DNA from 3 places in the Zhengella sedimenti genome. Region 2 is predicted to be linked to each of the others. Evidence: predicted binding sites of a transcription regulator. Region 2 holds the regulator's gene; each other region holds the start of a gene.
What was found. Region 2 encodes PhoB, which activates phosphate uptake and scavenging genes when phosphate is short. Its sites were predicted from a motif close to TGTCATNNANCTGTCAT; they were not measured.
Positions count from the first base shown of each region.

Region 1: a site for PhoB is predicted at 1,996-2,012, ahead of ACLB6G_RS01105 (bifunctional 2',3'-cyclic-nucleotide 2'-phosphodiesterase/3'-nucleotidase). Genes of this name have one in related genera too.
Region 3: a site for PhoB is predicted at 1,496-1,512, ahead of olsB (l-ornithine N(alpha)-acyltransferase). Genes of this name have one in related genera too.

Region 1 is NZ_JBKFFP010000001.1:217,129-220,400, reverse strand. Features, by position in the region: gene ACLB6G_RS01125 (aquaporin) at 1-475, opposite strand, end outside; gene ACLB6G_RS01120 (arsenate reductase ArsC) at 480-1,016, opposite strand; gene ACLB6G_RS01115 (ArsR/SmtB family transcription factor) at 1,023-1,361, opposite strand; gene ACLB6G_RS01110 (hypothetical protein) at 1,608-1,898, shown strand; gene ACLB6G_RS01105 (bifunctional 2',3'-cyclic-nucleotide 2'-phosphodiesterase/3'-nucleotidase) at 2,117-3,272, shown strand, end outside.
Region 2 is NZ_JBKFFP010000001.1:961,908-965,179, reverse strand. Features, by position in the region: gene ACLB6G_RS04765 (ExbD/TolR family protein) at 1-140, shown strand, start outside; gene ACLB6G_RS04760 (energy transducer TonB family protein) at 137-1,033, shown strand; gene phoB (phosphate regulon transcriptional regulator PhoB) at 1,077-1,766, opposite strand; gene phoU (phosphate signaling complex protein PhoU) at 1,783-2,484, opposite strand; gene pstB (phosphate ABC transporter ATP-binding protein PstB) at 2,511-3,272, opposite strand, start outside.
Region 3 is NZ_JBKFFP010000001.1:367,226-370,497, reverse strand. Features, by position in the region: gene mutS (DNA mismatch repair protein MutS) at 1-553, shown strand, start outside; gene olsB (l-ornithine N(alpha)-acyltransferase) at 569-1,393, opposite strand; gene ACLB6G_RS01915 (PAS domain-containing hybrid sensor histidine kinase/response regulator) at 1,559-3,272, opposite strand, start outside.

The DNA.
Region 1 (3,272 bases), 740 kb from region 2:
TGTAGAGGCCGACAAGGGCCGGCACCGCCTCCGGCCTGAATCGTATGCCCGCGAAGATCGTGAAGACGAGGCCGAAGGTGGCAACGATTTCGGCGATCCACTGGCCGCCGCCGGTGCGCGCCGTTTGCGAGAACTGCACGATGTCGAGTTCGAACATGGCATGGGCGAGAAGCGATCCTGCAATGCCCCCGGCGATCTGCGCCAGCACATAGGGTGCCAGTTCGCCGAAAGGCAGGCTGCGCCGGATCGCGAAGGCCACGCTGACGGCGGGGTTGAAATGGGCGCCGGAGACCGGGCCCAGCGTGGTTATGAGAACGAACAGGATCGCCCCGGTCGGGATCGTGTTGCCGAGCAGCGAAACCGCGACATCGTCCGACAGCCGGTCCGCCATGATGCCCGAACCGACCACGGTGGCGACCAGCAGTCCGGTACCGAGTGCCTCGGCCACGAGGCGTCGTTTCAGGTCGAATGTCACGCGATCAGCCCTCCGCGTCCTGCGCCTGCGCCATGGCGGTCGCGCCGTCCATGGCGCCGATCCTTGCCAGGGCGGCTGAAAGGGCGTCTGCGCTCATCTCTTCCACCGGCAGGGCGGCGAGAGCGGCCACGCGGGCTTCCAGCAGGTCGTAGGCCTGGCGGAACGCGGCCAGTCGCGCTTCCTCCGTCTCGCCCTTGCCGGCCGGATCGGGAATGCCCCAATGCGCCTTGACCGGCGCGCCGGGCCACAAGGGGCAGGATTCGCCGGCTGCCGAATCGCAGACGGTAATCACGATGTCCATTTGCGGCGCGTCGGCTCCGGCGAATTCGTCCCAGCTTTTGGAGCGGAAGCCGGAAATGTCGTGGCCGAGGCTTTCCAGCAGTTTCAGGCCCGTCGGGTTGGGGATGCCGCGTGGCTGCGATCCGGCCGAGAAGGCCCGGAAGCGGCCCTGTCCGAGCCGCTGGATCAGCGCTTCGCCAAGGATCGAGCGCGCGGAATTTGCGGTGCACAGGATGAGGATGTTGATCGGCCTGGATTTCAAGGGGGGTCACTCCGGACAGCCGCAGGTCACGGCGTCGATGACGGGCGCGCAAAGTTCCGGCGCCCCGTTGCAGCAATCTTCCATCAGGAAGGCGAGAAGGTCGCGCATGCCGGTGAAGTCGGCATGGTAGAGGATCGTCCGCCCGTGCCGCTCGGCCCGCACGAGCCCGGCCTGCGCCAGGATCTTCAGGTTCGCCGACAGCGTGTTGGGCAGCGCGTCGAGACGCCGCGCGATGTCGCCGGCCGCCACGCCGGTCCCGCCGGCCTGGACCAGCAGGCGGAACACATCGAGGCGCATGTCCTGCGACAGGGCCGAAAGCGCGGAAAGGGCAGCCGTCTTGTCCATTGATTCCAAATTTCCAGAATTATCGAAATATAATCACGAACGCATCCTGCTGGCAAGTAGCAATCCCCGGCAAGGGCCGCGTTTACGTGATTTTCCGTGCCTGGTTCACATCCGGACGTCAAACAATTCGTGACCGACTGTTTACCCGCATTCACGAAACAACACGCCGGTTGCGCCCGTTTCCAACACGACCGGCGCAGAGAAGCCGGCAACGAATTCGATCAATGTCAACAAGGGAGTACAGACATGAAACGGATGATTCTGGCAGCTTTCGCCGCTAGCGCCGCGCTTTCCACCGCCGCCTTCGCCGAGGAGCCGCCGCAGCTTTATGGTAACTACTCGGCCGCCGTGCAGGACGAATACAACAAGGGTCCCGCCGAAAGGAATGTCTACCGCGGTGGATATGCCGATCCGATGCTGCTCGACACCATGCCGACAGCTTCGATCCCGGACAATTCCACGATGGCCGGAGAAGCGGGCGAGGAGCCGAACCTCGATTACGGTCCCGCCATCGAGGAACGCGATATCAACAGGTAACCGGGTCGTGCAGACCCCACCCTCGAAAAGGCCGGGAAATCCCGGCCTTTTCCGTGTCCGCCGTCGAGCCTGATGCCGGCGCAGGCATTTGCTCCCCCGTCATCGCCCTGTCGCAACGCCCTGCTGGACTTCGCGCCGATTCAACCGCACACTTCTGCGCCGGCGAAAGAGGGTGGGGCGTCTGGCCGGAAGACGTTGCAAACCTGGGAGTTCCTCGCATGCTCGGATCAGCACACAGATTGACAAGACGTTCGTTCATGGCCGGCGCCGCGGCGTCCTCGGCGCTCATCGCACTGCATCCCTTCGCCGCGCGCGCATCGGCCGGCCAGGCGCATCTGCGTATCATGGAGACGACCGACATCCACGTGGCGGTCATGCCCTATGACTACTACGCCGACAAACCCAATGACACGATGGGCCTGGCCCGTACCGCGCGAGTCATCGGTGACTTCCGCAAGGAGGCCGGCAATTCCCTTCTCGTCGACAATGGCGACTACCTTCAGGGCAACCCGATGGGCGACTGGATCGCCTATGAACGGGGCATGAAGGAAGGCGACATGCACCCCGTGATCCAGGCGATGAACGTGCTGGGATATGACTGCGGAACGCTTGGCAACCACGAATTCAACTATGGCCTGTCCTTCATGGACAAGGTCAATGCCGGTGCCGGTTACCCGCTGGTCTGCGCCAATCTCGTGCGCGGCACCACGCTGGCGGCCAATCCGCGCGATGACGATCTCTACATGTCGCCCTACGTGATCCTGGACAGGACGGTCGTCGACGGCGCGGGCCAGGAGCACGCCATCCGCGTCGGCTTCATCGGCTTTGTCCCGCCGCAGATCATGGTCTGGGATTCCCGCCATCTCAGCGGCAACGTGATGACCCGCGATATTGTCGAGGCCGCCGCCGCCTGGGTTCCGCAGATGAAGGAGGAGGGCGCGGATATCGTCGTCGCCCTTTCCCATTCCGGCATCGACGCGAAACGGGTGGACGGCATGGAAAACGCCTCGCTCTTCCTGGGGGAGGTGGAAGGCATCGATGCCATTTTCACCGGTCACCAGCATCTGGTCTTCCCGGGCAAGGCGTTCGAGGGCCTGGAGGGCGTGGACGCCGCCAGGGGACGCCTGTTCGGCAAGCCGGCGGTACAGGCCGGTTTCTGGGGCTCGCACATGGGCCTGATCGACCTCCTTGTCGAGCGTGACGGCAACACCTGGAAGGTGGTGGACTCCATGGTCGAGACGCGCCCGATCTATGAGCGCGTGGAGCGCAAGGTCAATCCGCTCGTCGAAAGCAGCGCCGAGGTCGAGGCCTCGGTGAAGGCCGAGCACGAGGCGACCCTTGCCTATGTGCGCACACCGGTCGGCGAGACCTCCG
Region 2 (3,272 bases):
CCTTCGTGGCCGAAGACTGGGAGCGCGCCTGGTTGAAGGCAGACCGCAATGCCGGCGCCGCGTCCGTCGTGCAGGTGACGGAAAGACTGCGCGCCGGCGGCGTGACCACCCTGACGATGATCGTGGAGGCCAGGCCATGAAGACCCTGCGCACCGCTCTGGCCATCCTGCTGTCGCTCGGCCTCCATGCAGCCCTCGCCGCCGTTGTCGCCAACGGGATCGCCGGCGGTGGCGATGCCGGCGAGGCCGGCGATGTGGCGGTGACCGTCACGCTCATCGAAGCGCCGGGCGAGGATGGTGACGATACCGCGCCGGAGCAAACCGTGCCGCAGACCGATGCCATCCCGGAAAAGATCTCGCATGCGGCCGCGATGACGCCTTCCGCCATTGCGCTGCCCGTGCCTGTATTTCCGGACGCACCGCCTCTCGTGGCGCTTGAGGCAAGCGACATCGCCGTCGCCCTGCCCCGCATCGGCATGCCCGCCATCGCCCCGGCAATTCCCGAACCGCCGCAAAGCGAAAGCTGGGCCGACCTGCCTGAGACCGTCGCCGTTCTGCCGGCGCCGCGCCCGGACATCAGGCCGGCCCCCGCGCCGCCGCCCCCGAAGGCGGCCAGACCCGCACGGCCGGAGAAGAAAGCACAGGGCGCCATCGAAAGACGGCAGGAGCGGAAGGCGGGCGCGGGCAAGGCAACCGGCAGGGACACCACCACCCGGCAAGGGGCACGGGGCCAGGGCGCAGCCCCGTCACGCGCGCAATTGCGCAAGGCCATGGCGAGCTATGGCCAGCGCGTGAACAGCCATGTCGCCCGGCGCAAGCCGCGGGGTGCGGGCGGGCGCGGCACCGTCGGCCTCAGCCTTCGCATCGCCCGTTCTGGTGCGCTTCTCGGTGCCAGCGTCAGTTCCAGTTCCGGCGACCCGTCGCTCGACAAAAGGGCGCTCCAGGCCGCGCGTGGCGCCGCCCCCTATCCGCGCCCGCCAGACGAAGTGCCGGGGCAAAGCCTGGCCTTGCGCATAAGGCTGAGCTTCAGGTGACGGCCGGAGGAAGGGGCAGTCGCGATGGCCCCGCCCCTGTCACTCACTTTTCTTGGATGGCGTAGCCTGCGCCCCGGATCGTGCGGATCACATCGGGCATGTTGCCGATATTGACGGCCTTGCGCAGCCGGCCGATATGCACGTCCACCGTGCGCTCGTCGATATAGATCGTCTCGCCCCAGACATTGTCCAGAAGCTGCCCGCGCGAGAACACCCGGCCGGGATGCTGCATCAGGTATTCCAGCAAACGGAACTCCGTCGGGCCCAGCTTGACCTCACGGCGGGACCGGAAGACGCGGTGGGTTTCCCGGTCCAGCACGATATCGCCGACCGTCAGCGTGCCGGACAGCATTTCCGGCTTGGCCCGTCGCATCAGCGCACGCACCCGCGCCAGGAATTCGGGCGTCGAGAACGGCTTGACGAGATAGTCGTCGGCGCCTGTGGAAAGCCCGCGAACCCGGTCGCTTTCCTCGCCGCGCGCGGTGAGCATGATCACGGGAAGGCGTTCGGTCTCGGGCCGCAGGCGCAGGCGCCGGCACAACTCGATGCCGGAGACGCCGGGCAGCATCCAGTCTAGCACGAGAAGATCGGGCACGTTCTCGCGCAGGCGCAGTTCCGCCTCGTCGCCGCGGTTGACCACCTCGACCGCGTAGCCCTCGGCCTCGAGATTGTACTGGAGCAGGACGCCCAGCGGTTCCTCGTCCTCGACAACAAGAATGCGCGGTGTTGCCATCTGCCAGTATCCGGTTTCAGCCGATGCCTTCGGCGACATTGTCCACCTTCGGCCGCGCCATCGGCAACTGGTCGCCGGTGATCATGTAGTAGGCGTTCTCGGCGATATTGGTGACATGATCGCCGATGCGCTCGATGTTCTTGGCGCAAAACAGCAGGTGCGTGCAGGACGAGATCTTGCGCGGGTCCTCCATCATGTAGGTCAGCAATTCGCGGAACACCGACGTATAGGCCATGTCGATCTGTTCGTCGCGATTGCGGATCTCCTCGATTTCGTCCGCGCGGCGCCCGACATAGACCTCGACGATTGCCTTGACCTGGTCGCGGGCCAGTCCGGCCATCTTCTCGATGCCGAAATTGGGTTCGCGCATCACCACCATTTCGCCGATGGAGCCCACGCGCTTGCAGGTGCTCTTGGCCAGGTCGCCGATGCGCTCCAGGTCGCCGGCCATGCGCATGGCGCCAACGGCGAAGCGCAGGTCCTGCCCCATGGGCTGGCGCTTGCCGATGAGCATGACGGCGCGGTCGTCGAGATCGCGCTGCATCTGGTCCATCAACCGGTCTTCGGAGATCACCCGCTGCGCCAGGGCCACGTCGCCGGTCAGCAGCGCGCGCGTGGCCATGTCCACCATCTCGGCGGCCCGCTCGCCCATCGTGCGGATCATCGTGTCCATCGCGTCCAGTTCCTCGTCGAACGAGGTGACGGTATGCTCGCCCATGGCGCAGTCTCCCGGATTGGTAAGGCTCAGCCGAAGCGGCCGGTAATGTAGTCTTGGGTGCGCTTGTCGTCGGGGCTGGTGAACATCTTGTCCGTCGCCCCTTCCTCGACGAGGATTCCCAGGTGGAACATCGCCGTGCGTTGCGAGACGCGCGCGGCCTGCTGCATGGAATGGGTCACGATGACGATCGTGTAGTTTTCCTTCAGCTCGTCGATCAGTTCCTCGACCTTTGCGGTGGCGATCGGGTCGAGCGCCGAGCAGGGTTCGTCCATCAGGATGACTTCCGGCGAGACCGCGATGGCGCGCGCGATGCACAGGCGCTGCTGCTGGCCGCCTGAAAGGCCCGTGCCCGGCTCGTCGAGACGGTCCTTGACCTCCTCGAAGAGACCCGCCTTCTGCAGGCTGGTCACGACGATCTCCTCCAGGTCGGCCTTGGACCGCGCCAGGCCGTGGATGCGCGGGCCATAGGCGATGTTCTCGCGGATCGACTTCGGGAACGGATTGGGCTTCTGGAACACCATGCCCACCCGGGCGCGCAGCTCCACCACGTCGATGGACTTGTCGTAGATGTCCTTGCCGTCCAGCGTGATCCTGCCCGTGACGCGGCAGATGTCGATCGTGTCGTTCATGCGGTTGAGGCAGCGCAGGAAGGTGGACTTGCCGCAACCCGAAGGACCGATCAACGCCGTCACCTGGTTTGCCCGGATGTCGAGATCGACATCATAGAGCGCCTGTTTCTCGCCATAGAAGACGCTGACTTTCTCGCCGCGCATCTTGAGCGGGTGGGT
Region 3 (3,272 bases), 590 kb from region 2:
CAACCAGGCCGGCCCGCGCTCGCTGGTGATCCTCGACGAGATCGGGCGCGGCACCGCCACCTTCGACGGGCTGTCGATTGCCTGGGCCGCGATGGAGTTCCTGCATGACAGCAACCGCTGCCGCGCCATCTTCGCCACCCATTTCCACGAGATGAACGCCCTGACGGCGCGCCTGCCGCGCCTTCATTCCGTCACCGTGAAGGTGCGCGAATGGAACGGCGAGGTGATCTTCATGCACGAGGTGGCGCGCGGCGCCGCCGACCGCTCCTATGGCGTCCAGGTGGCGCGGCTTGCCGGCCTGCCCGAACCGGTCGTGGAGCGCGCCCGCGAGGTTCTGCAGAAACTGGAAGCCGGCGAAACGGCTTCGCCGGCGGCACGGCTCGCCGACGACCTGCCGCTGTTCAGCGCCACGGTCCGCACCGCGAAACCGGAACCGCGCGCTGACGATGAATTGCAACGGGCCGTGGCTGAGCTTCTGCCTGACGAGATGAGCCCGCGCGAGGCGCTCGACGCCATCTACAGGCTCAAGGCGCTGCTGACGTCCCGGCGATGACCGGGACCGCCGAGGCTATTGCTTCGGCGCGTAATGCTGGAGATAGCGCTCTCCGATCCGCTCGACGGGCAGGATGATCAGGACATCCACGGTGCGGAAATCCGGGTCGATCACGCAGCCGTCGCCGATCATGGCGCCGAGCCGCAGATAACCCTTCACCAGGGTCGGCAGGGCGGCGACCGCCGTCTTCGGGTTCACCGCCTCGGCCGGCATGAGATCCATCGTCTGGTAATGGGCCGGCAGGGCGCTGGCCCGCCAATGGCCGGCCGCCGTGAAGTTGTGGGCCAGGAAGCTCAGCGATTCGGCATGGGCCGCGGGCACGGTACCCGGCAGCGACGCGCAGCCTGTCATCACGTCGATCCTGTGATGGTTGCAATAGGTCCAGATGCCCTGCCAGAGCAGTTCCACCGTGCGCTTGTGGCGATAGGCGGGCAGCACGCAGGAGCGGCCGAGCTCCAGGAAGTTGCGGGCGGGATGCCGGCGGATCAGGCTGTCCAGGTTGAATTCGCCGCTGGTGTAGAAGCCGCCGCCGGCAAGCGCCCGCTCCTGGCGCAACAGCCGGTACGTGCCGACGATCTGCTGATCCTCCGGGCCGTCGATCGCCGTGTCGATGACCAGCAGGTGGTCGCAGATCGTGTCGAAGCGGTCGGCGTCGCGCCGTTCCAGATCGTGGATTTCGGCGCGCCGCGCACCCAGTTCCTCATAGAAGACGCGAAATCGCACAGCCTGCGCTGCCGCGATTTCGGCGCTGCTGCACGCCAGGCGCACTTCCATCGTGCCGATCCGCCCGAGAACGCCCTTCGGCTCCGCGAGCGCGCTGATTGCGTGGGCATGTTCCATCACAAAGGATGCGTTAGGCTGAATCTCGCGGGCAATCAAGCGGCCATGCATGGCGGCGAATCTCCATTGCGGTGCTGTTGCCGGTCCCGATACAGGCCCAATGCAACAGGCCGGTGACAGCGGGCCGGCGCTGTCACGCGGCGATGACGGATTTCGCAACCGGCGTCAGGCCGCCGCGTCCGTGGCATCGAGCACGGCGGCGGTGAGTCGGTCCGGGTCCAGCGGCTTGGTCAGGAAACCGTTTGCGCCATGGGCGATGGCCCGTGCGCGGGTCTCTTCCTGGCCATCCGCTGTCAGTACAAGGACCGGTTTTTCCGTCCACCCGCCCGCCTGTTCCATGGCGCGGATACGGTCGATGGCGTCCAGACCGTCGAGCACGGGCATGTGCAGGTCCATCAGCACGACATCGAAAAGGGTGCTGTTGTTCTGTGCGTAGAGTTCGACCGCGCGCCCGCCATCCTGCGCAAGCGTCACATGATGTCCGGCCCGCTCCAGCGCGGCGCGCGCCAGCATGGCATTGACCGGGTTGTCCTCGGCAAGCAGGATCGACAGGCCCTGCACCCCCGTTTTCCCCGGTGCCCGCGCCGGCCTTGGCGGCAAGGCCGCCGCCGTTCCGCCGGCCGGTTCGCCGCCGAGAATGCGCAGCAGCGTTGTCCCGCGCACCGGACGCGCAAGGAAGTTGAGATAGCCGAAGGTGCGCAACGTGCCAAGGCGGCCGCGGTCGCCCGGTGCGATCAGGATGACCGGGTTGGCGCTGCTCAAGCCGGCCGCCCGCAGCCGCTCCAGGGTGTCGCCCTGCTCCAGGTCGGCGTCGATCAGCATGGCGTCGAACCGGTCGGGAGCGTTTGCGAAGGCCTGTTGCGGCCCGTCGCAGAGCAGGGCTTCCGCGCCTTCCGATGTCAGCGTGGCCGCGATGGCTTCGGCCTCGGTCCGGTTTTTCAAAAGCAGGAGGTAGCGGCGTCCGGCCAGCTTCGGCTGACGGGCCGCGGGGCAGGCCTCGCATGGCAGCGTGACGGTGAAGACCGATCCGGCGCCGGGCTCGCTTTTGACGCAAACCGTTCCGCCCATCGCGGTCACCAGCCGGCGCGAGATGGCAAGTCCGAGACCCGCGCCCCCGTGGCGGCGGGTCGGGGAACCGTCGGCCTGCTCGAAATCGCCGAAAATCCGCTCCTGGTCTTCCGGCTTCAGGCCGGGACCGGTATCGATCACGTCGAAGGCGACGGCCGGCCCCTCTGGCCCCGCCGACATCGCAACGCCAAGCCGGACGCCTCCGGTCTCGGTGAACTTGACGGCGTTGCCCGCAAGGTTCAGCAGCACCTGGCGCAGCTTTCCCGGATCGGTGACGATGCTCGCAGGCACACGCGGATCGACATGCGCGGCAATGGCGATGCCCTTGGCATAGGCACGCGATGCCAGCAGTTCCACCACGCTGTCGATCGTCTCCCGCAGCGGGACCGTTTGCGGCGCGATCTCGATGCGCCCGGCCTCGATCTTGGAAAAGTCGAGCAGGTCCTCGATCAGCAGCAGGAGGGCGTCCGCCGATGTCGACACCGAATCGACATAGGTTTTCTGCTCCGGCGTCAGGCCCGTGTCGGCCAGCAGCCGTGCCATGCCGACGATACCGTTCATGGGCGTCCGGATTTCGTGGCTGACCGTGGCCAGGAAGCGCGATTTGGCCTGGCTCGCGGCCTCCGCGCGCTCGCGCGCCTCGATCAGGTCGTGCTCGGCCTTCTTGCGCGCGGTGATGTCGCGGGCGATGGCGCGGTGGGAAACGTCACCCGTCGCGCTGTCGCGGATCGAATGCTCGATCCAGGAAAACCAGCGCACGCCCGAATCCGTCTGCACGGCAACGTCGCAGGATGTCAGGCTGCCCGCTCCG